DNA from 3 places in the Mesorhizobium sp. BR1-1-13 genome. Region 1 is predicted to be linked to each of the others. Evidence: predicted binding sites of a transcription regulator. Region 1 holds the regulator's gene; each other region holds the start of a gene.
The links. The regulator LexA, encoded in region 1, represses DNA repair genes until DNA is damaged. The targets are predictions, from matches to a motif close to TGTTCNNNNTGTGTTCNG.
Positions count from the first base shown of each region.

Region 2: a site for LexA is predicted at 7,897-7,914, ahead of LB533_RS02640 (ImuA family protein). Genes of this name have one in related genera too.
Region 3: a site for LexA is predicted at 7,376-7,393, ahead of parE (DNA topoisomerase IV subunit B). Genes of this name have one in related genera too.

Region 1 covers NZ_JAIUIH010000010.1:100,675-110,265, forward strand. The annotation lists gene LB533_RS21980 (AMP-binding protein) at 1-76, shown strand, start outside; gene kynA (tryptophan 2,3-dioxygenase) at 73-909, shown strand; gene kynU (kynureninase) at 973-2,220, opposite strand; gene LB533_RS21995 (TetR/AcrR family transcriptional regulator) at 2,223-2,894, opposite strand; gene lexA (transcriptional repressor LexA) at 3,360-4,100, shown strand; gene LB533_RS22005 (ComEC/Rec2 family competence protein) at 4,094-6,544, opposite strand; gene gltX (glutamate--tRNA ligase) at 6,648-8,072, shown strand; gene gltA (citrate synthase) at 8,256-9,584, shown strand.
Region 2 covers NZ_JAIUIH010000001.1:529,754-539,344, reverse strand. The annotation lists gene lpdA (dihydrolipoyl dehydrogenase) at 1-847, shown strand, start outside; gene LB533_RS02695 (hypothetical protein) at 1,078-1,998, opposite strand; gene leuD (3-isopropylmalate dehydratase small subunit) at 2,068-2,673, opposite strand; gene LB533_RS02685 (GNAT family N-acetyltransferase) at 2,827-3,246, shown strand; gene LB533_RS02680 (ArsR/SmtB family transcription factor) at 3,339-3,650, shown strand; gene LB533_RS02675 (SRPBCC family protein) at 3,650-4,096, shown strand; gene LB533_RS02670 (SRPBCC domain-containing protein) at 4,137-4,640, shown strand; gene LB533_RS02665 (NAD(P)/FAD-dependent oxidoreductase) at 4,702-5,868, opposite strand; gene LB533_RS02655 (HpcH/HpaI aldolase/citrate lyase family protein) at 6,082-6,978, shown strand; gene LB533_RS02650 (DUF1737 domain-containing protein) at 7,034-7,240, shown strand; gene LB533_RS02645 (metallopeptidase family protein) at 7,260-7,682, opposite strand; gene LB533_RS02640 (ImuA family protein) at 7,938-9,008, shown strand; gene LB533_RS02635 (DUF6504 family protein) at 8,950-9,591, shown strand, end outside.
Region 3 covers NZ_JAIUIH010000004.1:88,931-98,521, reverse strand. The annotation lists gene LB533_RS11195 (methyltransferase family protein) at 1-513, shown strand, start outside; gene LB533_RS11190 (HpcH/HpaI aldolase/citrate lyase family protein) at 517-1,398, opposite strand; gene LB533_RS11185 (MaoC family dehydratase) at 1,398-1,850, opposite strand; gene LB533_RS11180 (DUF2336 domain-containing protein) at 2,001-3,125, shown strand; gene LB533_RS11175 (FUSC family protein) at 3,141-5,207, opposite strand; gene parE (DNA topoisomerase IV subunit B) at 5,246-7,306, opposite strand; gene cpaB (Flp pilus assembly protein CpaB) at 7,542-8,468, shown strand; gene LB533_RS11160 (type II and III secretion system protein family protein) at 8,531-9,591, shown strand, end outside.

The DNA of each region.
Region 1 (9,591 bases):
ATTCATCGCCGCTTTGCCCAAGACGCAGACCGGCAAGATCCAGCGCTTCCGGCTGCGCGCGGAGAAGATCAATTGAGCAAGCCCTACGACCCTTCCACCGAGGGCGCGGAAATGTCGTTCAAGGAGCGCATGTCCTACAGCGACTATCTGCATCTGGAAAAGGTGCTCGAGGCGCAGGAGCCGCTTTCGTCAGCCCATGACGAGATGCTGTTCATCATCCAGCACCAGACGTCGGAACTCTGGATGAAGCTCGCGCTGCACGAAATCGGCGCCGCAATCCGCTCCATCCGCGCAGACCGTCTCGAACCGAGCTTCAAGATGCTTTCGCGTGTCGCGCGCATCTTCGAGCAGCTCAACAATGCCTGGGACGTGCTGCGCACGATGACGCCCAGCGAATACACCGAGTTCCGGGACGCGCTTGGCCAGTCCTCGGGCTTCCAGTCGTGGCAGTACCGTGCCATCGAGTTCATGGCCGGCAACCGCAATCTCGCAATGCTTGGACCGCACAAGCACCGGCCAGACCTCAGCGAGAAACTGGAGGCGATCCTGGCGCAACCGTCGCTCTACGACGAGGCGCTGCTGCTGCTCGCCCGCAACGGCTTCGACATCGGTGGCGACGCAAGGCGTACGGACTGGCGCGAAGCGCGGACCGAGAACGAAGAGGTCCTTGTCGCCTGGCAGACCATCTACCGCGACCCGCAACGCTACTGGATGTTCTACGAACTCGCCGAGAAGCTGGTCGACTTCGAGGATTATTTCCGCCGCTGGCGCTTCAACCACGTCACCACGGTCGAGCGCATCATCGGCATGAAGCGCGGCACCGGCGGCACATCAGGCGCGTCCTACCTGAAGAAGATGCTGGAGGTCGAACTATTCCCGGAGCTGTGGAAGGTTCGTACCCGGCTCTGACGTAGCTTTGCCGAGTGCAGATCGTTATCTCGAAAACGCTGCGCTTTTCTGAGCGACGGGCTCTTAAGTCACCGCCGCCTTGACGGCGAAACGCGCCTCCTGCCAGGCGTCCGTGCGCAAAATGTCTTCCAGCACCTCGACCGCCTGCCAGACATCGACATAGCCGACATAAAGCGGCGTGAAGCCGAAGCGAATCGTGGATGGCGCGCGAAAATCGCCGATCACGCCGCGCTCGATCAAGGCCCGCATCACCTGATAGCCGTGCCGGTGGAGGAACGACACCTGGCTGCCGCGCTCATTGCCGTCGCGCGGACTTTCGAGTTCGAGGCCGTAGGCGCCGCATTTTGCCTCGACGAGCTGGATGAACAGATCGGTCAATGCGATGCTCTTCCTGCGCACCTCTGCCATGTCGACGTCGTTCCAGACATCGAGCGCCCCTTTGAGCGCGCGCATCGACAGCACAGGCTGCGTGCCGCAGAGAAACCGGCGAATGCCGGTGCCGGCAGCAAAACCCTGTTCGAAGGCGAATGGCCGCGCATGGCCCCACCAGCCGCTGAGCGGCTGGCGGACATCGCCATGGTGGCGCTCGGCCGCGTAAATGAAGGCCGGGGCACCCGGGCCGCCATTGAGATATTTGTAGGTGCAGCCGACGGCGAAATCGGCGTTCGAACGGTCGAGCTCGACGAGCAAGGCGCCGGCGGTATGGCAGAGATCCCAGACGATCAGCGCGCCGGCTTCATGCGCCCTGCGCGTCAGCGCGACCATGTCGCGCAGCTGCCCGGATTTGTAGTTGACGTGGTTGACCAGGATGACCGCAACCCGCTCGTCGATCAGTTCTTCTATGGACGGCGCATCGACACCCTCGAGCCGCAGCACCGTGCCCGGCCGTGTCGAGGCAACGCCCTCGGCCATATAGAGATCGGTCGGAAAGCTGTCCCCCTCGGCGACGACGACCGACCTGTCCGGCCGCATCCCGAGTGCCGCATGCAGCACCTTGTAGATGTTGATCGAGGTGGTATCGCAGACCACCGTCTGGCCGGCGGCGGCCCCGATCAGGCGCCCGAGCTGGTCGCCGAGTTCGACCGGCATGTCGAACCAGCCGGCGGTGTTCCAGGCGCGGATCAGATCCTGCGCCCACTCCTGCGTGGCGGCCTTCTGCAGCTCGCCGAACACGGCGGGGGAAGCGGCGCCCAGCGAATTGCCGTCGAGATAGATCACCCCTTGAGGCAAGGTGAAGCGGTCACGCATGGCACGCAGCGGATCCGCGGTGTCCATTGCCTCGATCGCTGCGAGATCGGGAATTTTGCTCATGGTCACGATGTTCCTCGGTGAGAAGAGCGCCCCGGAAACGGGCCGGCTGTTTTGCCGCCGGGGCAAGGGCTGGCCGCATAGAGGCGCAAGAACAGGGTGAACGCCCGGTTCGATCTTTGCTCGATTTCCGGCCGAGGCAACTCCTCGAGCACCCCGACGATCCGGCGAACCTGGAGATCGCCGATCAAAAGACTGATGTAGATGTCGGCGGCTTCGACAGGATCGTCACAGGCGATCAGGCCGGCCCGACTTGCGGTTCGAAGCAGGTCGCCGACAAGCGGCATTATGGTATTGCGGCCGAATTGCGCGATCGATTGGCCCAGCGTGCCTGTATCGTTGACGTCGCCGGCTGCGGCGCGATTGAGCGCCACCGCCTTGTCGCCCGTCACAAGGGTCAGCAGGACTGGCCCGAGCGAATTCAGGGTTTCGAGTGGATCGCGCGCTTGGTGAAGAGCGTCCTCCAGCAGCTTCCTTGCTTCTCCCGCATTGGCTTCGATCAAGGATCGAAACAGGACCTGCTTGTTGCCGTACCAGTTGTAAAGGGTTTCGTTCGAGGCCGATGCCCGCTTGGCGATGGCAAGCAGGGAGGCGCTTTTGTAGCCGGTTTCCCGGAGCACCGCATAGGCGGCCTCCTCTATCCGTTCGCGTCGCGCGGCCTGCTTCGGCGTGGTCATTGGTGTTCCTCTTCGAAAACCGTACATTATTATACGGTTTAGTCAAGCGAACGGGAAGCAAGGAGCGAACGAACGCAGCCCGTCGCGTCCGGTGATGTCTGGCCACTTTCCGGCAGGAAGTTGGCATTTTGGTTTCGTTTCGTTCACGAGCCGCGGAGATTTTGATCCGCCCCGAAAGGCAGCCGGCACCTGCCGGTCACACAGTTTTCAGGCTTGTACCAAGAGTGGAGATCGGCCGGGCCACAGGCCATTAACCAAAATAGTTTCAAAGAGCCTGAGAGCGCATTGACGACGGATCGCGTTGGCAGGATGCTGGCTGCGGGAGGGCGTTTCGTTTCCGCCGCCTTAACAAATTCATTAAACTTTAAATGGTTGCGGAACACAACTGGAACAGATAGTGTTTGTTCTGGGTTTGTTTTCTGATTCTGGTTCCAGACCCTTCGTGCAATGCCTTTGGGGGCCGCCATGCTCACGCGCAAGCAACATGAACTCTTGATGTTCATCCATGAACGGCTGAAGGAAAGCGGCATTCCGCCGTCCTTCGACGAGATGAAGGAAGCGCTGGACCTCGCCTCCAAGTCGGGAATTCATCGGCTGATCACAGCGTTGGAGGAGCGCGGCTTTATTCGCCGCCTGCCCAACCGGGCGCGCGCACTGGAGGTGCTGCGCCTGCCGGACTCGATCGCGCCGGGTCTTAACGCGGCAAAGAAGTTCTCCCCGAGCGTCATCCAGGGCAGCCTCGGACAGGGCAGCCCTAGCCGGCAGATCAAGCCGGCGACGTCTTCGCGTCTGCCCGCTGCCGGCAATGACGACGACGCGGTTTCAGCGGTGTCGATCCCGGTCATGGGCCGTATCGCTGCGGGCGTGCCGATCGACGCTATCCAACATCAGACGCATTCCATTTCGGTGCCGCCGGACATGATCATGGGCGGCGAGCACTATGCGCTGGAGGTCAAGGGCGATTCGATGATCGAGGCCGGCATCTTCGACGGCGATACGGTCATCATCCGCAACGCCGACACCGCAAGTCCCGGCGAGATTGTCGTGGCCCTGGTCGACGAGGAGGAAGCGACGCTGAAGCGCTTCCGTCGCAAGGGCGCCTCGATTGCGCTTGAGGCCGCCAATCCGGCCTATGAAACACGTATTTTCGGACCGGACAGGGTCAAGGTGCAAGGCAAGCTGGTCGGACTGATCAGGCGCTACTGAGCGGGTTCGGCGGTGGGCTTTTCGGGTTTACGGTAAGGCGGCAGTCCCCTTGCCTCACGTGAAAATTTTCGCTGTTCGTGCCAGGGCCGATATGGCCTGTCGACGGCAAAGCTGACCTGGGCCGGTGCCGTCGCCGATTGCTGGTCGAAGAATACGGCGGCACTTCCCTTGCGAGCGAGCTGCCGCTTGGTGATGACGAGAACCAGCGGATTGTGGCAGGGGTCGTAGCCCCCGGGGTCGTTGATGACGATCAGATCCGCATAGGCGCAGGCCCTCCAGGCATCCTTGCGATCCTCCACCTGCGCAATGATCGCCCCGGAGGGATGCCGGGCCATGCACAGGCCGGTGAAACAATAGAAAGGCGCTCCCGCCGGAAGTTGCGCGGGATCGAAGATGTCGAACTGTCCGTCTCCGCTGCCGAACAGCTCCGGCGCAACGATGGTTTCGGATTTCAGCGCGCGTTTCCAGTTGTCGACCGTGAATTCGTTCGGGCGCGCCCGGTTGATCGCGAGCTCGCCGCCGCCGATCGGCAGCGCCACCAAGCGGGCATCCTCCGAAATCAGCACGTCCGGCGTGCGCGTGTCCGAGACGGTCAACAGGCCGGCGAGCGCGAAGGGAAGTGCCGCCAGCCGCAGCCATGTCGTGGCCATCGTCGCGATGACCAGGGCGATCGCCACCAGAAGAACGGATTGCTGCGAAATCAACCCGACCGCGTCGACCGGCGAGCGTTGCGAGATCCATCCCGATATGGCGATCATCGCGGTCAGTCCCTTGCCCATCAGATAAAGCGATGGTCCATCGAACCCGAACGGCATCAGCAGCGCACTGGCAACCGCAAGAAACATCACGACGGAAACGATCGGCATGACTGCAAGATTGGCGAACAGGCTGAGCGGCGACACGCGCTGGAAATGCCAGATGGCGAAAAGCGCCGTGGCGCTTCCCGCGATGATCGAGGTCATTGCCAGCCCACCTGTCGCCAGCAGCAGTTTTCGCGTCAGGAGGCCGGGCAAGGTCCGTTGCGGCGGCGGGGTCCGCGCTTTGTCGGCTTTGCGATCCGACCAGCCGGCATAGGCGCCGACCAGGGCCGCGGTGGCGGCGAACGACATCTGGAAGCTCGGCCCTACCACCTCGTGCGGCGACACCACGATGACGGCGATCGCCGAAATCGCCAGGTTGCGCATGGTGAGTGCCGCACGATCGAACAGCACGGCGATCAGCATCACCGCCAGCATGATGAAACTCCGTTCGGCGGCAACGACGACGCCTGAAATGACGAGATAGGCAGCGATCGAGAAAAGGGCGGCTGCGGCCGCGTATTTCTTGACCGGCCGACGGGAAGAGAAGTTCGGGAACAAGGCGAAGCCGCCGCGCAGCAGACCCATGACTGTGCCGGCGACCAGCGCCATGTGCAGCCCGGAGATGGAAATGATGTGATAGATGCCGGTGCGTCGCATCGCTTCGTTGATCTCGTCGGGAATACCTGCACGCACACCCACGATCAGCGCCGCGGCGATCTCGCCCTCGGCGCCGCCGATGCTGCCTCTGATATGGTCGGCAATGGTTTCGCGAGCGCTCTCGATCGCGGCTGAAAGGCCAGCCAACAGCGGCCTGTCATCGGCCGAGACGATTTTGGGGTTGCCGAGAAAGAAGCCGCTGGCGCCGATGCCGGCGAAGTAGCTGTCGAAGGAAAAGTCATAGCTGTCCGGCCGCACCGGTCCGGTTGGCGGCAACAGCCTGGCATAGCCGGTCACGAGGGACCCGGCGGTCACTTCAGCCGGCACCTTGCGCGCCGAAAGGCGAACGCGCTCCGGCGCGTAGCGCAGTTTCGGCCGCGCGGTCGATGTCACGTCGATGGTCAGCCGGATGCGGCCGGTCTCCATCTGGTCGACCGAAACGACGCGGCCGGTCACTTGCGTGGAGATTTCCGAGCCCAGCATCCGCGTTCCCGCCCGCCAAGTCTCGACTTTGCCGGCGAGCATGCCGAGCGCGCACAACAGCGCCGCCATGAAGCACAGGTGCGTTTTCGGCCATGAGCGCGAAACGAGCGCGCACAGTGCCATCAGGATCGCGACCGCGACGGGCTTGGCAAAGCCCGGCTCCGCCGCCAACGAAAAATAGGCAATCGATCCGCACGCCAGGAACACCGGGACGAGCAGGAAGGCTATGCCCCGATCGAGTTCGAGCTCGGCGGCTCTGGCCACGCCGTTGCGCAGGCGAGGCCATGAAGCACGACCGAACTCCCGGCGCAGGCGCGAGGCCGCGCGGACAGCAGGGACGCCAGGCGGCGCGGAAACATCCGGCGGCATCGACTTGCCGGGCTGCTGTAAGGGCGACGGCGCCAGCGGCAATGAGGCCGGCGCGGGCATGACAAAGAGAGAGCGTTCGCTGACGCCGGTAACGACGTCCTCGCCTTCCTCCGCGCCCCGGCCCGCTCCAGCCATCGGGTCTGCCCCTTGCGCCCTCGACACCCTATGCTACATGAACGCGCGACGCGCGAAAGTGCGCGTGATCCGCACCTCGCTCCAGACGTTTCCCGAGAGTTGTATGTCCGACAAGGTTGTCACCCGTTTTGCCCCCTCGCCCACCGGCTACCTGCACATTGGCGGCGCGCGTACGGCGCTCTTCAACTGGCTCTACGCCAGGCACACCGGCGGTACTATGCTGCTGCGCATCGAGGACACCGACCGCGAGCGCTCCACCGATGCGGCAACGGCCGCCATCCTGGACGGCCTTTCCTGGCTCGGTCTTGGCTGGGACGGCGAGGCCGTCTCGCAGTTCGAGCGCGCGCCGCGCCATCGCGAGGTGGCCGAGGAGCTGGTGCGCATGGGCAAGGCCTATTACAGCTACGAGACTCCTGCCGAGCTTGAGGCAATGCGCGAGGCGGCCAGGGCCAAGGGCCTGCCGCCGCGCTATGACGGAAGCTGGCGTGACCGCGACCCTTCGCAGGCGCCTCCTGGCGTCAAGGGCGCGATCCGCATCAAGGCGCCGACCAAGGGCGAGACGGTGGTGCATGACCGTGTCCAGGGCGACGTGCGCTTTCCCAACAAGGATCTGGACGACTTCATCATCCTGCGCTCGGATGGCAATCCGACCTACATGCATGCCGTCGTCGTCGACGACCACGACATGGGCGTCACCCACATCATCCGCGGCGACGACCACCTGACCAATGCCGCCCGCCAGACCGTGATCTACAACGCCATGGGCTGGGATGTGCCTTCAATGTCGCACATACCGCTGATCCACGGCGCCGACGGCGCCAAGCTGTCGAAGCGGCACGGCGCGCTGGGCGTGGAGGCCTACCGCGCCATGGGCTACCTGCCCGAAGCGCTGCTGAACTATCTGGCTCGGCTCGGCTGGAGCCACGGCGACGACGAGATCATGTCGATCCAGGACATGATCGCCTGGTTCGACATCGGCGACGTGAACAAGGGCGCCGCCCGCTTCGATTTCGCCAAGCTCGAGGCGCTGAACGGCGTCCATATGCGCCGCATGGACGATGCCGAGCTGTTCGACATCTTCATCGCCACCCTGCCCTATCTCGAGGGCGGCCCGGCGATGGCCGCACGCCTCGACGACAGGAACAGGGCGCAGTTGCTGGCAGCGTTGCCGGGGCTGAAGGAGCGCGCCAAGACGCTGGTCGAGCTTGTCGACGGCGCAGCCTTCCTGTTTGTCGCGCGGCCGTTGCCGATCGACGAGAAGGCAGCCCTGCTGCTCAATGACGATGCGCGCAAGGTTCTGCGTGGCGCTCACGACGCCCTCAAGGCGGTTTCAGGCGACTGGACGGCGGCCTCGGCTGAAGCCGCGATCCGCGACTATGCGACGGCCGGCGGCCACAAGCTCGGCGCCGTCGCCCAGCCCTTGCGCGCCGCCTTGACCGGCAAGAGCACCTCGCCCGGCGTGTTCGACGTTCTCGCCGTACTTGGTCGCGAGGAGAGCCTGGCGCGCATCGCGGATCAAATCGATTAGGAGCGATCTGGCCCAAGAAGATTGGCATTGAAAGGCGCGTTTCGCAGTGCAACATTGGGCCTTGGCCCAATCTGGCACGCACCCCCTAAAATGCGGTCGCGAAATACGCGCATTCGGTGACTTCGACGTGTCGCTTTGCAGAATTTGCCTTTGCCGGCATGAGGAAACAAGAAGGAGTTTGCAATGACCGAAGCTGCGACAAGACGGGAACTGGGCGGCAAGACCCAGGAAGCCACGGCAAAGCTGGAATTCGCCGGCAAGACGCACGAATTCAAGGTGCGAAGCGGTTCGGTCGGGCCTGACGTCATCGATATCGCCACGCTCTACAGCACCACCGGCGCCTTCACCTACGATCCCGGCTTCACTTCGACGGCAAGCTGCGAGTCCGAGATCACCTTCATCGATGGCGACGCCGGCATCCTCCTGCATCGCGGCTATCCGATCGACCAGTTGGCCGAACATGGCGACTTCCTGGAAGTCTGCTATCTCCTGCTCTATGGCGAACTGCCGACCAAGGCGCAGAAGGACGATTTCGACTACCGCGTGACGCGCCACACCATGGTGCATGAGCAGATGTCGCGCTTCTTCACCGGCTTCCGCCGCGATGCGCATCCGATGGCGGTGATGTGCGGCGTGGTTGGCGCGCTGTCGGCCTTCTACCACGACTCCACCGACATATCCGACCCTTACCAGCGCATGGTCGCGTCGATGCGGCTGATCGCCAAGATGCCGACCATTGCGGCGATGGCCTACAAATACCATATCGGCCAGCCCTTCATTTACCCGAAGAACGAGCTGAATTTCGCCGCCAACTTCCTGCATATGTGCTTTGCCGTGCCCTGCGAGGAATACAAGATCAACCCGGTCTTGGCACGCGCCATGGAACGCATCTTCATCCTGCACGCCGACCACGAGCAGAACGCCTCGACTTCGACCGTGCGGCTCGCCGGCTCGTCGGGCGCCAATCCGTTTGCCTGCATCGCCGCCGGCATCGCCTGCCTGTGGGGTCCGGCGCATGGCGGCGCCAACGAAGCGGCGCTGAACATGCTGGGCGAGATCGGCCATGTCGATCACATTCCCGAATTCATCGCCCGCGCCAAGGACAAGGACGATCCGTTCCGGCTGATGGGTTTTGGCCACCGTGTCTACAAGAACTACGATCCGCGCGCCAAGATCATGCAGAAGACCGCGCACGAAGTGCTGGGCGAGCTCGGCATCAAGGACGATCCGCTGCTCGACATCGCCATGGAACTGGAGAAGATCGCGCTCACCGATCCCTACTTCATCGAGAAGAAGCTCTATCCCAATGTCGACTTCTACTCCGGCATCACGCTGAAGGCGCTGGGCTTCCCCACCACCATGTTCACCGTGCTGTTCGCGGTCGCCCGTACCGTCGGCTGGATCGCGCAGTGGAAGGAGATGATCGAGGATCCGCGCCAGAAGATCGGCCGCCCCCGCCAGCTCTACACCGGCGCGCCGGAGCGAGATTACGTGCCGATCGCGAAGCGGTAGGATAAGG
Region 2 (9,591 bases), on a different contig from region 1:
CGGCTATATCGGCCTGGAGCTCGGCACGGCCTTCGCCAAGCTGGGCGCGGCGGTGACCGTGGTAGAGGCCTTGCCGCGCGTGCTGGCGCAGTATGACGCCGAACTGACGCGGCCGGTGGTCAAGCGGCTGGCGGCACTCGGCATCGAAATAATGCCAGGCGCCAAGGCCAAGGGCCTGTCGACGAAAGGCGATGCGCTGCTGGTCGAGACCCCGGATGGCAAGGATGCGAGGATCGCCGTCGACAAGATCCTGGTCACGGTCGGCCGCAAGCCGGTGACGGAAGGGTGGGGGCTCGACCAGATCGACCTCGACATGTCGGGGCGATTCATCCGCATCGACGAGCAGTGCCGCACCTCCATGCGTGGCATCTTTGCCATTGGCGACGTCACCGGCGAGCCGATGCTGGCGCACCGGGCGATGGCGCAAGGCGAGATGGTCGCCGAAATCGTCGCCGGCCATAAGCGGAGCTGGGACAAGCGGGCTATCCCCGCTGTCTGCTTCACCGATCCGGAGCTGGTCACCGTCGGCCTGTCGCCCGAAGAGGCCAAGGCGCTCGGCGGCGAAATCAAGATCGGGATGTTTCCCTTCGCCGCCAATGGCCGCGCGATGACCAGGCTTGGCGAGGATGGCTTTGTCCGCGTCGTCGCCCGCGCGGACAATCATCTGGTGCTGGGCATCCAGGCGGTCGGCCAAAGCGTGTCGGAACTGTCGACGGCCTTCGGCCTGGCGCTCGAAATGGGCGCGCGGCTGGAGGACATCGCCGGCACCATCCATGCCCATCCGACACAGGGCGAAGGCTTCCAGGAAGCGGCCCTGAAGGCGCTGGGACACGCGCTGCATATTTAGAAGAGGATGGAGCCACCCTTTTCTTCGTCATCCTAGGGCGGAGCTGAAGCGAAGCGGAAGCGCAGACCCTAGGATCCATGCCGTTCCTTCCGAGAGCGACTACGGTGCGGAATAGTCTTCTACCCTGCCAAAAGGACCCTTCTGACCGCTACGCGCCTCGGCTGAGGTCACGGCATGGATCCTCGGGTCAAGCCTGAGGATGACGAAGGCGAGCTGGCGACCTGAGAGAGTTAATTCGCCGCGCTCATCGCCTTGTCGAGCGCTTGCTTCACGTCGGCCGGCCAGTCCTTTGCCGGCGGCCATGCATCCGGCTGGCCGTTCTCGCCGCGGCGAGCGAAATAGAGCTTGTGCTGGCCCGGGTCGACCGCCATGAAGCCGTCATTGCCGCCGCAATCGTGCGGCACGCAGCCGCTGGCGTAGAAGGCGCCGGACGCGGTCTTTTCAGTGCCGCCGCCGACCAGCAGGCTGGTCGCCATGTCGGGCATGTCCTTGCCGAGCAGCGCCTCGGCCGCCTTGTAGACGGCCTCATTGTGGAAGGCATCGATGATGTTGTCGTATTTCGACGGATCAATGTCCTTCCAGTCGGTGCCGGGTTCGGGCATGTAGGTCAAATTGCCGGAGATCGTCAGCCCCGATGTCGGCGACCACTGCAATGCCGGTTTCGAATCGCCGGGCAGGAGATAAGGCACGAAATAGATGGCGCTGTCGGAGACGGCCGTGGGCGGCGCGCCGCACTCGTCCTGCTCTACGGTGGTGCTCTGGATCTCCGCGCCTTCCGGTTTCCAGACGATCACTGTCGCCGGCCCGCACTGATTGCCGCCGTCGCCGACGTCGAACAGCGCCACCTTGACGCCGCCGACCTCGACGATCTTGTCGAAGAAGACGTCGTAATTGCTGGCCAGCTGCTTGCCGTCATAGGCAAGCACCTTCTCGCCATACTGTTCCTGCTGGGTGATGGTGAACTGGCCGCCCTCGAACGGCACCGGCGCCTGTTTGTCGTCGTCGGAAACGTCGGCGGCTCCCTGATCCGTGGCCGGCGTCTCGCTTGCCGCCGGTGGCTGCGCTGGCGTCTCGGCCTGCGCATGCGCGCCGGCCATCGTCGCCACGGTCATGGCCAGGGCGCAGGCGCTGGCAAGAAGCGGGCGTGTCATGACTGTTCCTCCTTCAGCCGCCGCAAACCCGGCCAGCGGCGGCCGGGCCGATGTCGTCAGCCGCGCCACTCAGGCCCAGGGGCGCAGCTCGGCGTTCTTCTTCTCGAACGAAGCGATGGCGCCGGCCTTCTCCATGGTCAGGCCGATATCGTCGAGGCCGTTCAGCAGGCAATGGCGCTTGAAGTCATCGAGGTCGAACTTGACCACGCCGCCGTCGGGCCCGCGAATCTCCTTGGCCTCGAGGTCGATCGACAAAGTGGCGTTGGAGCCGCGCGAAGCGTCGTCCATCAGCTTGTCGAGATCCTCGGGGCTGACGGTTATGGGCAGCACGCCGTTCTTGAAGCAGTTGTTGTAGAAGATGTCGGCGAAAGAGGTCGAGATGACACAGCGTATGCCGAAATCGAGCAGCGCCCACGGCGCGTGCTCGCGCGAGGAGCCGCAGCCGAAATTGTCGCCGGCGACAAGGATCTGCGCCTTGCGGTAGGCCGGCTTGTTGAGCACGAAATCCGGATTCTCCGAACCGTCGTCCCTGTAGCGCATCTCGGCGAACAGGCCGCTGCCGAGCCCGGTGCGCTTGATCGTCTTGAGATAATCCTTGGGGATGATCATGTCGGTGTCGACATTGACGATCGGCATGGGCGCGGCGACGCCGGTGAGCTTGGTGAATTTTTCCATGGTCTTTGCCCGTCTTCCTGGCATTGCGGGGGATTGCTGGCGCCCGGTTTACACAAAGCCGGCGACAAATAAAAGGCAGGTGTTCGCGCGCGTCGGCACGGGTGTCGCACAAACGGCTTCGAATTCGCGGCCCGATGGTGCAGTCTGGCTGTGATGGCTGAAAAAATCCTCTATGCCCGCGAACCCGCGCTCGACGTCGCCGAATTCCGCCGCGTGCTGGTGGACTCCGGCCTTGGCGAGATCCGTCCCGTCGATGATGCCGACAGGCTGCGGGCGATGCTGTCGGGCGCCAATCTGGTGCTGACCGCGCGGCTGGACATCGAAGGCAAGCCGCTGGTCGGCGTCATCAGGGCCGTGACGGACTTCTCCTGGGTCTGCTACATCTCCGATCTCGCCGTTTCCGGATCGGCGCAGGGGCTCGGCATCGGCAAGGGACTGATGGACGAGGCGCGGCGGCAGCTCGGCCCGTCCGTCGCCATCAGCCTGGTTTCCGTGCCCGACGCCGTCGGCTTCTACGAACGCATCGGCATGATGCGCATGGCCGACGCCTTCTGGTTCTCCCGCACGCGCTGACATTTTTTCCCCTGTGGCCGGATCCAGCAGCCGTTGGCATGACATGTCGCGCTTGACATGCAACCAAATGGTTGCATATTAAAGCCATGAGCATGGACGCCGTCTTTCGCGCTTTGGCCGACCCGACCCGCCGGCAATTGCTGGACAGCCTCCATGCCAGGAACGGGCAGACGCTGAACGGGCTGTGCGCTGAGATGGATATGACGCGCCAGGCGGTGACCAAGCACCTGGCGATCCTAGAGGAGGCAAACCTCGTCACCACCATCCGCAAGGGGCGCGAGAAGGAGCACTACCTCAACCCGGTTCCGATCAACGAGATCGCCGAGCGCTGGATCGGCAAATTCGAGCGGGGGCGGCTCTCCGCCCTCAGCGATCTGAAGAGACGCCTCGAAAGGGAAGACTGATGAGCAATGCCTTCGTTTATGTGACCTACATCCGCACCACGCCCGAGACGCTTTGGGAAGCGCTGACCGATCCGGAATTTCACGAGCAATATTTTCTCGGCGCCCGCATGCAGAGCGACTGGAGAAAGGGCTCGGCGTGGAAGATGGTCTATGCCGACGGCCGAGTGACCGATAGCGGCGAGATTCTTGAGATCGATCCGCCAAGGCGCCTGGTGATCAAATGGCGCAATGAGTTCATGCCGGACGTGAAGGCCGATGGCTACACCACCTGCACCTTCGTCATCGAGCAGGAGGGCGACATGATGAAGCTAGCCGTCACCCACGCGGCCGACGGCCCGCACAAGCTGCTGGAGCATGTCGGCAAGGGCTGGCCGCTCGTCCTGTCGAGCCTGAAAAGCCTGCTCGAAACCGGGCGGGGCCTATCGCGGCCGGCGTCGAAAGGCTGAAAAATTGTTTCCGAGCCGAAATAATCCTCCGGAGGCATCGATGTTGCTTGCCCCAATGCCAACGTCAGCCGTGCAGAGCATGACCAATGGCGAGACCGTGATGGCCCAGGCCGAGATCGGCGCGCCGGCCGAGCGCGTTTTCCGCGCGCTGATCACCGACGAGGTCGAACAATGGTGGGGATCCGCCGACACCTGTCGGATGGTAAAATGGTCGGCAGACCTTCGCGCCGGCGGCCGATGGACTGTCACGGTCCGTGGAGCCGACGGCAGCGAGCTGCCGGCCAACGGGGAATTCCTCGATATCGAGGTGCCGCGCCGGATCGTGCAGACAAGGGCCTATGCCTGGGATCATCCGACGCTTGGCCGCCGGCAAACGACGGTCGCCTGGCTGCTGGAACCAACCGCCGCGGGCACGCGCCTCACCATCTGCCATGGCGGCTTTGCCGGACTGAGCGAAGCGGCAGCCGAACATGCCGAGGGCTGGGGACGCGTGCTGAGCTGGCTACAGGCGTATTTGGGTGCGGGAAGCCGAGTGGCGGGTTAGCCGACTGGTGGCGGTGCAGACCCCCCTTGATGTCAGCGTCAAAGAGGACCCTAAACTCGCCTCAAATCACATTCAATTCGCGGAACGCCCGCCCCTCGGCCACGCGTTCGTAGCCAAAGGGCGAGCAATCGACCGTGCGGTAGCCGCCATGGACGATCAGCTCGGCCAGCGCCTTGCCGACGGCGGGCGCCTGCTGCAGGCCGTGGCCGGAAAAGCCGTTGGCGAAGAGGAAATTGCCGACTTCGGGATGCGGGCCGATCACCGCGTTCTGGTCGAGCGTGTTGTAGTCGTAATGACCGGCCCAGGCGCGCGTCGGCTTGATTGCCTCGAAGGCCGGGATGCGGGTCGCCAGCACCGGCCAGATCACCTCTTCGAACAGCGGCCAGTCGACGTCGAAATCGGCGGCATCGGCCGGGCCGTCGCCCTCTTCCGGCTCGGCGCCGCCGGTGAGATAGACCGAGCCTTCCGGCCTGACATAGATGCCGGAGGGATCGACCAGCAGCGGCATGTCGGAATATTTCTCACGCGCCTCGAAGACGAACACGTTGCGCTTGCGCGGCTCGACCGGCAGCGCCAGCCCGGCGAGTGCGGCGACCTTACCGGCATTCGGCCCTGCGGCATTGATGAGGATGCCCGCCTCGAGCCGTTCGCCATTGTCGAGGCTGACGCCGGTAACGCGGGCACCCTGCCGCTCGATGCCGGTGACCGAAGCGTTGATGAAGTCGATCTTCTTCTCCCGCAACGCCTTGCGGAACAGCGTCAGCATGGCATGCGCGTCGAACCAGCCCTCGCCGCTGCGGCCATAGGCGCCGGCGGTGATGCCCTCGGCCGACAGCCAAGGGAAACGGCGCACGAGCTGTTCGGCGTCCTCCAGCAAAATGTCGGCGCCTTCGGCAAGCTGTGCCTCGTGGTTGGCCCTGAGGATCGGCAGCCCGGCCTCGCCGGCGAGAATAAGATAGCCGCCCTCGCGAAAACCGATGTCGGCGTCGGCGCCGAATTCTTCCTTCAGCCGACGGAACAGTTTCAGCGTGAATTGCGACAGGCGGATGTTTTCCGGAATCGAGAATTGCTGGCGGATCGAGGCCATGGATAGCGTCGTCGCCGCATGGGAAAATTGCGGGTCGCGCTCGACCAGCGCGATCCTGCCGGAAAAGCCCTCCTCGCGCAGATAATAGGCGATCGAGGAGCCGACGATGGCTCCGCCGATGATGACAATGTCGTAGCGCACTTTTTTCTCCGATCGCTGCCGGCGTCCTTACGCGACCGGCAAAACAATCTCGAAGCGCGTGCCGCGCTCGGAGTCAACCGGCCTGATCGTGCCATCCTGCGCTTTCAGGAGGGCCAGCACGATGCCGAGCCCCATGTCGGTAGCGCCGGTAGAGCGCCGCGCGATGCCGCCTGCTCCCTTGCCTCAACCCGCGGCAGGCGGCATAGATTTGGCATGACGACCGATCCCTACCGCCCGCGCCGCTCGGTGCTCTATGTCCCCGCCTCGAACGACAAGGCGCTGGCCAAGATGGCGCAGCTTGTCTGCGACACCGTCATCATCGACCTGGAGGATGCCGTCGCCCCGGCCGACAAGGCCGTGGCGCGCGAAAGACTGGCCGGCATCTTCAGCAGTCGTCCTGATACCAACCATAGTGGCCGGCGCTGCGAGATGGTGGTGCGCATCAATGCGCTCTCGAGTGAATGGGGTGGCGCCGACCTGCTGGCGGCGGCCAAGGCGGAGCCGGACGGCATCCTGCTGGCCAAGGTCGACACGCCCCGCGACGTGCTCGAGGCCGGTGACGTGCTCGACGACAATTCCGTTCCCGACAGCGTGAAACTATGGGCGATGATCGAGACACCCAAGGCCGTGCTCAATGTCGGCGCCATCGCCGAACTTGGCCGCGATCCTGCCTCACGGCTTGATTGTTTCGTTGCCGGAACGAATGACCTGACCAAGGACACCGGCATTCTGGCGACGCCGGACCGGCGTTATCTCCTGCCGTGGCTGATGCAGATGGTGCTGGCGGCGCGTGCCGGCGACCTCGATATCGTCGACGGGGTCTTCAACGATTTTCGCGCGCTCGATGCTTTCAGCCGCGAATGCACGGAAGCGGCCGCCATGGGCTTCGACGGCAAGACGCTCATCCATCCCGCCCAGATCGAGGCGGCGAACCGCGCCTTTGCGCCATCGGCGGAGGCGGTGGCCAAGGCCCGCGCAGTGAAGCAGGCCTTTGCGCTTCCGGAAAACACCGGCAAGAACGTGATTGCGCTGGAGGGAAGGATGGTCGAACGGCTGCACCTTGCGCAGGCCGAAAAACTGCTGGCGAAGACGGCGGCCGTCGGCGCATGATGTGCCGTGTTGGATTGCCGATCGCGGGCGATGGACTGACGACAGGAATTGAATGATGAAACTCTACCGCTTTCTCACCGCTCCGGACGACGCCAGCTTCTGTCACAAGGTGACGGCGGCGCTGAACAAGGGCTGGCACCTGTTCGGCTCGCCCACCTACGCCTACGACAAGAAGACCAAGACCATGCGCTGCGGCCAGGCCGTGGTGAAGGATGTCGAGGGCCAGGAATACGGGCCGGACACCAAGCTCAGCGACTGGTAGGCGAAAGCGCTGAAGGGGCCTACTCGGCTGCCTCTTCGATCTTCTCCATATCGTCGTCCGACAGGCCAAAATGGTGGCCGATCTCGTGGATGAGCACATGGGTGACGATGTCGCCCAAGGTCTCCTCGTTCTCGGCCCAGTAGTCGAGGATGGCGCGGCGGTAGAGCGTGATGCGGTTCGGGCCTTCGCCGGTCTGCGGGTTCCAGCGCTCGGCAATGCCGCGTCCCTCGAACAGGCCGAGCAGGTCGAAGGGGGTTTCCAGCGACAGGTCGTCCATGATCTCGTCGGTGGGGAATTCGGCGATCTGGATGACGATCTCGCCGGTCAGCTTGCGAAAATCCTCGGGCAGATGGGCGTAGGCCTCTAGCGCCAGGAACTCTATCTCGTCCATCGACGGCGAAAGCTGGTCGTGCCAAATGCGGGTCTTGTAGATGCGGGCCATGCTTTGTCCTTTGATCCCGGCATATAGGCTTTCGCGCCACAATCGGCAAATGACGCGGCGGCCAACCCCGGGGAATTGCTTACGGCGCCGGGGAGCCGTTTCGCATGGCTTGCGGCGCTGACCGGCTTTGCCGACTCGCGTTGAACCTTCTTATTGAAGAGGAATAAATTCCCCATGAGTCTGCTTGACTCTTCGGGTCGCCTCTGGAATCAATAGGAACATAACAGGAACAATTGTGAGTGGAAGCTGACCGTCATGGCGATGACCGCCGTGGCGCGGGAGACTGTTTTTGCCCTGCGCCGCCAGATCTCGAAAATCGAGGGAACGCTGCCCGAGCGCCTGCAGGCGCCGGCCGGCGCGGCTTCCGGCGCCGGCATGGCCGACGCGGACCGCACCGTGGTCCGGCGCGGCATCGCCGTGGCCAGGCCGGATGCTTTCCTGCGCACCGGCATCGGCCGTCTCGATGCCGCCCTCGGTGGCGATTGGGGCGGCAATTTGGGCGGCGGCCTGCCGAAAGCGGCCTTGAGCGAAATCCATGGCGTCGAGACCCGCGATGCCGGCGCCGTCGCCGGCTTCGCCCTGTCGCTCGCCAGCCTGATCCTCAAGCCCAGCCTGATCCTCAAGCAAGGGCCGCGATCGCCGGTGCTGTGGATCGGCACCCAGGAGGTTTTTCGCGAGGCGGGCTTTCCCTATGCCCGGGGCCTCCACGCCGCCTTCGGCATCGAGCCGGAGCAATTGCTGTTTTCCGAGGCGCCACGGCTCGCCGATGCGCTGTGGGTCGCCGAGGAGGCGGCCCGCATGACGGCGCTCGCCGCCGTCATCCTTGAAGTCCGCGGCAATCCGCAGCGGCTGGACCTGACCGCGACGCGCCGGCTGCACGCCCGCGCGCAGAGCGCCGGCCGACCGGTCTTCCTGCTGCGGCAGGCGGCCGAACCCGAACCGACGGCGGCGCCCGTCCGCCTCATCGTCTCGGCGGCGCCGGCAGGGCCGCGCGACACGGTGGCCGGGCCGCTTGCCGGCTCGATCGGCCGCCCCGCCTTCACCATCAGCATCGGCAAGAGCCGCACGGCCCTGCCAGGACAATTCATATTGGAGTGGAACCCCGATGAACGCATATTCGATGAAAGAAGGATTGGGGAAAGAAGGGCCGGGGAAGAACGAGCAAAGAATCCTGTCCCTGTGGTTTCCCTATCTCGCGGCCGAACGGATCCTGCGGCAGCGCCTGGGGCGGTCCTGGCGTTCCCGGCCGTCGGATCACCGGCCGCTGGTGATCAGCCATCGCGACAGCAACGCGCAGCGCATCTTAGCCCTCGACGAGCGGGCTGAGGCGCTGCATCTGAAGCCCGGCATGGGCATCGCCGATGCGCGCGCCATGCATCCGTCGATCGACATAATGGAGGCCGATGCCGAAGCCGACCGGCGCCTGCTCGAAGGCCTTGCCGACTGGTGCGACCGCTATACCCCGCTGGTGGCGCTCGACGGGACCGACGGCCTGTTCCTCGACGTCACCGGCTGCACCCATCTTTTCGGCGGCGAACGCACCATGCTGGACGAGATCCTGTCGCGCTTCTTCCATCAGGGCTTCGACGTCCGCGCCGGGCTTGCCGCGACGCCCGGCGCCGCCTGGGCGGCGGCGCGGTTCTGCGGCGACCGCATCGTTGCCGGCGGCGAGGAGGAAGCGCTTCTGGCGCCCTTGCCGTTGGCGGCGCTGCGTATCGCGCCGGAAACCCGCGCCAGCCTGGAAAGCGTGGGCCTGCGCACGGCGGGCGCGGTCCTGGCCGCGCCGCGCGCGCCGCTCGCCCGCCGCTTCGGCGCCTCCCTGCTCTTGCGCCTCGACCAGGCGCTCGGCCGTCTCGACGAAGCGGTGTCGCCGCGCCTGCCCGTCGCGCCGCTTTCGGTCGAACGCCAT
Region 3 (9,591 bases), on a different contig from region 1:
CCCGGCCTGATGAACGAACGGCTGAGCTCTCCCATCCAGGAGGACCAGACCGCGGCCGACAAGGTTCTGTTGAGCATGCTCCTGCTCGGCATCTTTGCCTGGCTGGCCTTCACGGGTTTCGATCACCGCTTCGGCTGGTCCGCGGTTCCGGTCTGGGTACAACTGATCGGTGCGCTCGTCCTGCTGGTCGGACTATGGATCAGCTATCTGACGATGCTGGAGAACAGCTTCGCGGCGCCGGTCGTGAAAATCCAGGCCGAACGCGGCCAGCAAGTGATCACAACGGGTCCCTATAGCTATGTGCGCCACCCCATGTATGCCGGCGCCATCCTCTTCTTTGCCGGCACGGCTCTCCTGCTTGGCTCCTGGTGGGGGCTGGCACTGGTGGTCGTGTTCATCGTTCTCCTGGCCATCCGCACATTCATCGAGGAGAAGACGCTTCGCACCGGCCTGCGCGGCTATGACGACTATGCGGCCCATGTCCGCTACCGCCTGATCCCGCTGGTCTGGTAGCGGTCAGGCGGAGATTCCGGCTGCCCGGGCGCGTGCCAGAAGCCGCTCGGCCAGCCGCAGATGCGGCCGGTCATACATCTTGCCGTCAATGCCGACGACGCCGGGATTTCCCGCCGCCTGGAACGCCGCGACAATTGCCGCCGACTGTTGCACCGCTTCCACCGAGGGCGTGAAGGCGGCGTTTATGACCGGCACCTGATCAGGGTGGATCGCCATCTTGCCGGTGAAGCCGTCACGTTCGGCCTCCCTGCATTCGGCCTGGAAGGCCGCCATGTCGCGGAAATTCGGGAAGACGGTGTCGATCGCCGCGACTTCCGCCGCGCCCGCTGCGAGGATGGTCATCAGGCGAGCGTGGCGAAACACGTCGGTATAGCGACCATGCTGGTCGCGGCTGGTGCGCGCGCCGATCGCCGCCGACAGGTCTTCCGCGCCCCAAGTCAGCCCGGCAAGCCGCGCGCTTGCCCCGGCGTAGCTCGCCGCTGCCAGCACGGCCGCCGGTGTTTCGGTGATGATCGGCAGAATTTTTGTCGCGCCGTCGGCCAGGCCGTTCTCCGCTTCGCTCAGCCTGAGCTTTGCCGAGAGGTGCTGGACATCCTGGCCGCCAGCCGATTTGGGCAGCATGACGCCGTCGGGCTTTGCCGGGATGAGCGCCGCAAGGTCGTCGTCCGTCAGTCCGGTCGACAGGTCGTTGACCCTGACGTAGATCGCCGATCTTGTTTGCGCCCGGTGGTTGACGATGAAGCGCGCCGCGATCTTTCGCGCCGATGCCTTGCTGTGGGGCGCCACCGAATCCTCGAGGTCGACAATGACCACGTCGGCGCCGGCGCCAAAGCCTTTCTCCAGCTTCCTCTCGGAATCGCCTGGGACGAACAGCAGCGAACGCATCAGGCTGCCTTCTTCAGCATCATGGCCTGTCTCGTGCATTTGGCGACGAGGTCGCCGTTCTGGTTATAGGCCCGATGTTCGAACTCGACGATGCCGCGATCGGGCTTCGACCTGGATTCACGCACCGAGACGACAGTGGTCTCGACGCGAATGGTGTCGCCATGGAAGACCGGATGCGGAAACACCGTTTCCTTCATGCCGAGATTGGCGACCGTCGTACCGACGGTGATGTCGTTGACCGAAATGCCGATCATCAGGCCGAGCGTGAACAGCGAGTTGACAAGCGGCTTGCCCCATTCGCTCCTGGCGGCGAAATCGAAGTCGATATGCAGCGGCTGCGGGTTCAGGGTCATCACCGAGAACAGCATGTTGTCGCTCTCGGTGACGGTCTTGCGCAGCGTGTGCTGGAAGACATGGCCGACGACGAACTCCTCGAGATAAAGCCCAGCCATTTTCGGTCTCCTCCGCTGCTGACGGTTGATAGGCGCTGTATCCAGCGCTCGCAAGCCAGTTAACGAACATGGTGAACGCTTCATAAACCAATTCGGCCTAACGTCCGGCACGGGGTCGGAAACCTTCCGGCAAGGGCGTAAGCAGGCGGTATGATTGTTGTCTCGCATTTCCTGAAATGGATCTACACGGCCAGGGTATCGGAGCGCGCCGCGGCGGCAAGCGCGCTCGCCCGCGCCTATGTCGACGCGGAATTGCCGTTCGAGGATCGCTGCGCCGCAGAGGCGGCGCTGACCTTGCTGCTCGACGACGCATCGTCGAAGGTACGGCTGGCGGTGGCCGAGGCGCTGTCCATGAGCCATCACGCACCGCCCCAGATCATCAGCGCGCTTGCTTCCGACCAGCCGGAAGTCGCCGGCGTCGTGCTGACGCGATCGCCACTGCTTACCGACGCAGACCTGATCAATCGCGTGGCTTCAGGTGCGAAGGCGACGCAAAAACTGATCGCCGATCGGCCAGTGGTCTCGATGGCGCTGTCGGCGGCTATCGCAGAGATCGGCGAGGCGGAGGCCTGCGCCGTGCTTTTGGCCAACAGCGGCGCCGATATCGCTTCGTTGAGTTTCCGCCGCATGGCCGAGCGCCACGGCCATCTGCCGCTGGTGCGCGAGGCGCTTATATCGGATGCACGCCTGCCTGCCGACTGCCGGCACATGCTGCTCGTCAAACTCGGTGAGATGCTCAAGACCTCGCCGCTGGTCATGGCCTTGATGGGAGCCGCCCGGGCCGACCGCGTCATGCGCGACGCCTGCGTTAAGGCCTGCGTGACGCTGATCGAGGGCACGCGCCAGGAAGAACATGCGGCGTTGATCGAGCATCTCAGGCTACGCGGCGATCTCACCGCGAGCTTCCTCATCCGCACCATCGCACATGGCAAGGTCGACTTCTTCGGCTCGGCGCTGGTCGCGCTCAGCCAGCAGTCCGCCCAAAGAGTGAGGGCACTGCTGGCCGGCGGACACGACGTGGCCTTGCAGGCGCTGTTCCGCAGTGCCGGCCTGGCTGCCGCCACGCACGCGGTCATCTTGCGCGCGCTGAAAATCTGGCGGGAAGTGGCCAATGGCAAGCGTGTTGCCGGCGTCCAGGAGGTCAGCTGGCTGATGCTGAAGGAACTCGGCGGGGAAGCCACTCAGGGCGAGCTCGCCGGGCTGGTCCGCTCGATCCATCTCGACGCACTGCGCGAAAACGCGCGCGGACACGCGCTGGCTATCGCCGCCGCATAGGATCGGCGAACGGGCCTAGCTTCGCTGCCGGGCGAAGAATTCAGGAAAATCCTCCATGGCCGCAGCGATGATGCGCAGCGATGCCGCGATCTGGAGCATGTCGCCGGCGCCGTTGCGCTGAGCGATGCCCGCCGCATATTGCCGGGCGACGGCGACGGTCGATGTCTGCGGATCGCCGGGCTGGCGAAAAAGCAGTTCGCGCGCCAATCCCTTGAGGAAGTTGGCAATCGAAAGCGCGGTTTCGGACGGGATCGCGGAGCTTTGCCCGGCAGCGCGCAGCCGCAGGATCTCCAGACCGACGGTGACGGCGGCGACACTGCCGCCCAGAACCGCTTCACCCTTCCTGCCGCTGGTCTGCACCAGCGGCATCAGCTGGTTGATGCGGTCATAGGCGAGGCTCTCGAAGGCTGAACGCCGCGGCACGCGCTCGTGCAGGCAAAGCCGCGCCAGATCCTCGCGCATGGCCCGCACGATGCGGTGCGCTGCGAGCCATGGGTCGGCGGGCAGCACGACGATGAAGACGCCGATTGCCAAAAGGATGCCGACCAGGATCGAGGCCGAGCCGGCGAAGAACGGGCCGGGATCGTAGGTCATCGCCTGGTGCGGGCTGAGGAAAGCAAGAAAATTGATGGCGAAGGCCGTCGCCACGCCGACATAGCGGGGATTGGCCATGGCGAGCGCCGCCGGCACCAGGATCGGTACGACGAACAGCATGAACCAGCCGAAACCAGGAAAAACGGGAAGCGCGATCTCGCCGACGAGAAAGGCAAAGGGCAGGGCCAACAGTGTTCCCTCGAAGAAGCCCCAGGCTACCCGCACCGGATCGGGGCGGGCGGCAAACAAGCTCGACACGACGGCAACCAGAATGACCGTGCCGGCGGCTTCCGACCATCTCGTCGTCAGCCAGAAAGCGGCGACCAGCAGCGTTGCAAGTGCCGCGCGGACCGCGTTGCGGCTCGCCCCGTGATAGTCGCGATGCACCACCAGCGCCGGGGGCCTGCGTTCGCGTGAAGGCCGCGTAACGGGCGCACGCAAGGCATCGAGACCGCGCAGCGCCTGCTTCAGCGCTTCGGCGAAATCGGCGGCGATGGTGAGCCGGGTGACGGTGCCGACCCTGTCGCCGTCCTGGTCGGCCAAGGCGCCGGGCATTTGCGTCGCTTTGGCGCCGATCGCGTCGAGCCGTGCCAGCCAGGGCGCCGTGTCGTCGAGTGCGCCCGGCGTCGCTGCCAATTCAGTGACGAGGGCTTGCAGCTCCGAGCGCATCGGAATGAGCGCCGCGTTCTTCGGTGCGGCGTGTGAATGCAGCGCGCGGGCCGCGGACAGGGCTGAAAGCAGTTGTCCAATGGTGCGCCGGACCGGATGGGCGCGCGGCGCGAAGCTCGGGGCCTCCAGCCTGGCATAGGCGCGCATCTCGGCGAGCGTCTGGGTGTCGGCGACCAGCTTCCGATGCAGGCCGGAAAGCATTGCCGTGTCGCCGCCGGAAAAGGCGCCGCCGGCATAGGTGGCAAGGTCGAGAATGCAGCGCTTCAGCCGCGAGATGATGGCCTCGCTGGCCAATTTGGGCAGGATCAGCCGGCTGGTCAGGCCGGCGCAGAGAATGCCGAGCACGATCTCGGCACAGCGCGCGACCGCGAGGTCGACAACGAGATGCGGCTGGCCAAACGCCGGCAGGCTGATGATCATGGCGGTGTAGCCGGCCAGCGCCGCCCCGTAGGCTTCCGGGTTGCGCAGCAGCGACGACACGAAGGTGCAAATGCCGATCCATAGGGCAAGCACCGTCACCAGCACCCAGGGATTCGTGCCGAAGACAGTGGTGATGGCAATTGCGGCAACACCGCCCGCCAGCGTGCCGAGCAACCGATAAAAGCCTTTCGCCAACACCATGCCTGCGACCGGCTGGGCAACGATGAACACCGTCATCATCGCCCATTGCGGGTGATCGAGCTTGAGGGCGTAGGCGACCATAAGCGCGATCAGGCCGGCCGAGACCGTACGCAAGGCGAAGACCCAGTCCGACCGGGTCGGCTGCGTCAGCCCGGCAAGACCCGCTTCGAAATAGCCTTTCAGCCGTTGCCAGCTCACACGCGCGTCTCCGCAAGCCTTGATCGGCCGGCCTGCGCTCAGATATCCAGCACTTCCGTTTCCGCGAATTCGGCGCGTTCCTGAATGAACCGGAAACGAGCCTCCGGCTTGGTGCCCATCAGCGCATCGACCGCGTCCTTGGTAGCGGCCTCGGCATCGATCACATCGACGCGGAGCAGCGTACGCTTCCTCGGATCCATGGTTGTCTCCTTGAGCTGCGCGGCCATCATTTCGCCCAGGCCCTTGAAGCGACCGATCTCGACCTTGCCGCGCCCGGTGAACTCGGTGCGCAGCAATTCGTCCTTGTGCGCGTCGTCACGCGCATAGGCGACCTTGCCGCCCTGCCGGATCGAGTAGAGCGGCGGCACCGCCAGATAGAGATGTCCGCCGCGAACCAGATTCGGCATCTCCTGGTAGAAGAAGGTGATCAGCAGCGAGGCGATGTGAGCGCCGTCGACGTCGGCGTCGGTCATGATGATGACGCGGTCGTAGCGAAGATCCTCGTCGCGGTATTTCGACCGCGTGCCGCAACCAAGCGCCTGGATCAGGTCGGAAATCTGCTGGTTGGCGGCCAGCTTGTCGTTGCCGGCACTGGCGACGTTGAGAATCTTGCCGCGCAACGGCAGCACCGCCTGGCTGGCGCGGTCGCGCGCCTGCTTGGCAGAGCCGCCGGCCGAATCGCCTTCGACGATGAAGAGTTCGGCGCCGGCGGCCGCATTCTGCGTGCAATCGGCAAGCTTGCCCGGCAGGCGCAGCTTGCGCACCGCGCTCTTGCGCGACACTTCCTTTTCCTGGCGGCGTCGTACCCGCTCGTCGGCGCGCGCGATCACCCATTCGAGCAGCTTCGAGGCTTCCTGCGGATTGTCGGCCAGCCAATGGTCGAACGGGTCGCGGATCGCCGTCTCGACGATGCGCATCGCCTCGATGGTCGCCAGCCTGTCCTTGGTCTGGCCGACGAATTCAGGCTCGCGTATGAACACCGACAGCATGCCCGCCGCCGAGATCATGACGTCTTCCGACGTGACGATCGAGGCGCGCTTGTTGCCGACGAGGTCGGCATAGGCGCGCAGGCCGCGCGTCAAGACGTTGCGGAAGCCGGCCTCGTGGGTGCCGCCTTCGCCGGTCGGGATGGTGTTGCAGTAGGAGTTGATGAAGCCGTCACCGCCGAACCAGGTCACTGCCCATTCCAGCGAGCCATGGCCGCCTTGCCTGTCGCTCTTGCCGGCGAAGATTTCGCGCGTCACCTGGAATTCGTCGCCGAGCGACGCTTTCAGATAGTCCTTGAGGCCGCCGGGAAAATGGAATTCAGCCTTGGCCGGAGTGGTGTCCTTTTCCTTGATCAGCGAGGGATCGCAGGTCCAGCGGATTTCGACGCCGCCGAAGAGATAGGCCTTCGAGCGCGTCATGCGGTAGAGCCGCGCCGGCTCGAACGCGGCGCCCTTGCCGAAGATCTGCTCGTCGGGGTGGAAACGGGTCCTGGTGCCGCGCCGGTTGTGAACTTCGCCAAGATGCTCGAGGCCGCTGACCGGAATGCCGCGCGAGAAGCGCTGCCGGTAAAGTTGCCGTCCGCGCGCGACTTCGACTTCGAGATGATCCGACAGCGCGTTGACCACGGAGACGCCGACGCCGTGCAGGCCGCCCGAGGTTTCATAGACCTTGCTATCGAACTTACCGCCCGAATGCAGCGTCGTCATGATCACTTCGAGCGCCGGCTTCTTGAATTTCGGATGCGGATCGACGGGAATGCCGCGGCCATTGTCGGTCACGGTGAGAAAGCCGTCAGCCGAAAGCTCGACATCGATGAATGTGGCATGGCCGGCAACTGCCTCGTCCATCGAGTTGTCGATGACCTCGGCGAACAGATGGTGCATGGCCTTGTCGTCGGTGCCGCCAATATACATGCCCGGACGGCGCCGCACCGGCTCCAGGCCTTCGAGCACCTCGATATCGGCGGCGCTGTAGCCCTCTGAGCCATCACGAGACGCGGCCGCCGGACGCTTGGCTGCCGCCTGCACCAGCGGATCGGCCGGACGCGCCGGTGTGCGAACCGGTTGCGGCTGCTTCTCCAGATTGCCGAAAAGATCGTTGTTGTCGTCCATGCCTGCCATAGAGCCCAAGCTGCGAATCACCCGCTGATACTGCCACGCTTTTCAGCGCCAAGCGACGGAGGTTCCTGTTACGTTCGGGGATTAACCCCCTCTTATCCTAAAACCATTCGATAACCAAGCCGGCGGAAATCGGGCGGATAGCCAGCGAGAAGATTCCTGATTCTTTAACAATGCCGCCTAGCGTGAGCCAACATAACAAGAAACTACGGGCATCAGGGGTTTGGGCGTGAGGGGCAAGGCCATAACGATGATCGGCATCGCCGCCGTTTTCGGCGCGATTTCGATCTTTGCCGCCGATTTCTGGGTCAAGCGCCAGGCCAGGGCCGACGCCGAGGAGAAAACCGCGTCGATCACCGCTCCGGCCGCACCCAGGGTTGAATTCAAGACAATCGTGGTGGCGAATGCACCGTTGCGGTACGGGATGGATCTCGACCGCGCGAAACTCAACGAAATCCCGTGGCCGCAGGATTCGCTGCCGCAGGGCGCCTTCGCCACCATCGATGGACTGCTCGGGGACGGCAGCCGCGTGGTGCTGTCGCCGATCGAAGTCAACGAACCGGTGCTGCTGACCAAGCTGTCCGGCCCGAATGGCCGCGCCACGCTCTCCAACATGCTGACGCCCGGGATGCGGGCGGTCACCATCCGCACCGACGAGATCGCGGGCGTCGGCGGCTTCGTCACGCCAGGCGATCGGGTCGATGTCGTGCTGACGCGCGATGCCGGCGAAATCCAGGAAGTGGCCAAGAATGCGCAAGGCGCCGCCGGCTCGACCATCACCTCCGAGATCGTCGTTGCCGACGCGAAGGTGCTGAGCGTCGGGCAGGGCGCCGACGAGCGCCAAACGACCCCGCAGGTGGCCAATTCCATAACCATCGAGGTGACCACCGAAGGCGCGCAGAAAGTGGCGCTGGCCCGCACGGTCGGCACGCTGTCGCTGTCGCTTCGCTCCGCCAGCGAAGGTGGCGACGGCAAGAACGGTGTCACCACCATCTCCTCCTTTGGCGGATCGGTGGCGGGCAAGGCGCAAGCCGCAGCCGGCTCGCTGTTCGACGCCATGGCAAAGGAGCCGGAGCAGCCGAAATTCAAGACGGTCATCGTGACACGTGGAACGACGGCCGAGGAATATCAGGTTCCTGCGCGGGACCAGAAATAGGAATATCAGGTTCCTGAGTGGGACCAGAGCAGGACCGGTGGGGACCGGACGGGACGGGAACAATGTTCAGGCAACTTCAATATCGAGTGGCAGGCCGGTTGCACGTCGCGCGGGCCGTGGCGATGGCGGTGACGATGGCGGCGGCCGGCATCTTCGCCGGCCCGGCCAGGGCGGACAATGACATCGTCTATGTCTCGGCGACCAAGAACGCCTCGATCAAGGTCGCCAAGGGCAAGCCCAAGACGATCATGACCAGTGCTGCCTTCTACCAGATCGTCATCGGCGATCCGGAGATCGCCAACGTCAACCCGCTGACCGACAAATCCTTCTATGTGCTGGGCAACAATCTCGGCACCACCGGCATCGCCCTGTTCAACGAGAACAAGCAGCTCGTCGGCACCGTAGACATCGAAGTGACGCTCGATACCGACCAGTTGGCCGACACCATCCGCGCCAGCGTGCCGGACGCCAAAATCAAGGTCGGCTCCGCCAATGGCCGTGTCGTGCTGTCGGGCGAGGCGGATGACGCGGTCGCCGCCGAAAAGGCAAACAAGATCGCCACCCGCTTCTCCGGCAATGAGGAGGTGATCAATTCGGTCAACATCTCGTCCTCGCAGCAGGTCCAGCTCAATGTCCGCTTCGTCGAGATCAACCGTCAGGCCGGACAGGACCTCGGCGCCAAATACAGCGCCAATTTCGCTTATGGCATGGGCGGACGCGACGTTACGATTGCTCCCGGCACCATTGAGCCGGCGGGGACCGGCGAGATCATCGGCAGGCTTCTGTCGAACGGCGTTTCCATCGACATCGCCATCAAGGCACTGGAAGAGCGTGGCCTGGCTCGTCGGCTGGCCGAGCCGAACCTGATCGCCCGGTCCGGCGAGACGGCGAGCTTCCTGGCCGGCGGCGAGTTTCCGATCCCGGTTTCCGAAGACAACGGCAAGATTTCCGTCAGCTACAAGAAGTACGGCGTCAGCCTGGATTTCACGCCCACGGTTCTGAAGGACGGGCTGGTCAGCCTCGATATCGCGCCGGAAGTCTCCTCGATCGACGCGTCGGCTTCCTACAATATCGGCAGCATCTCGGTGCCCGGCTTCATCGTGCGCCGCGCCAGGACGTCGGT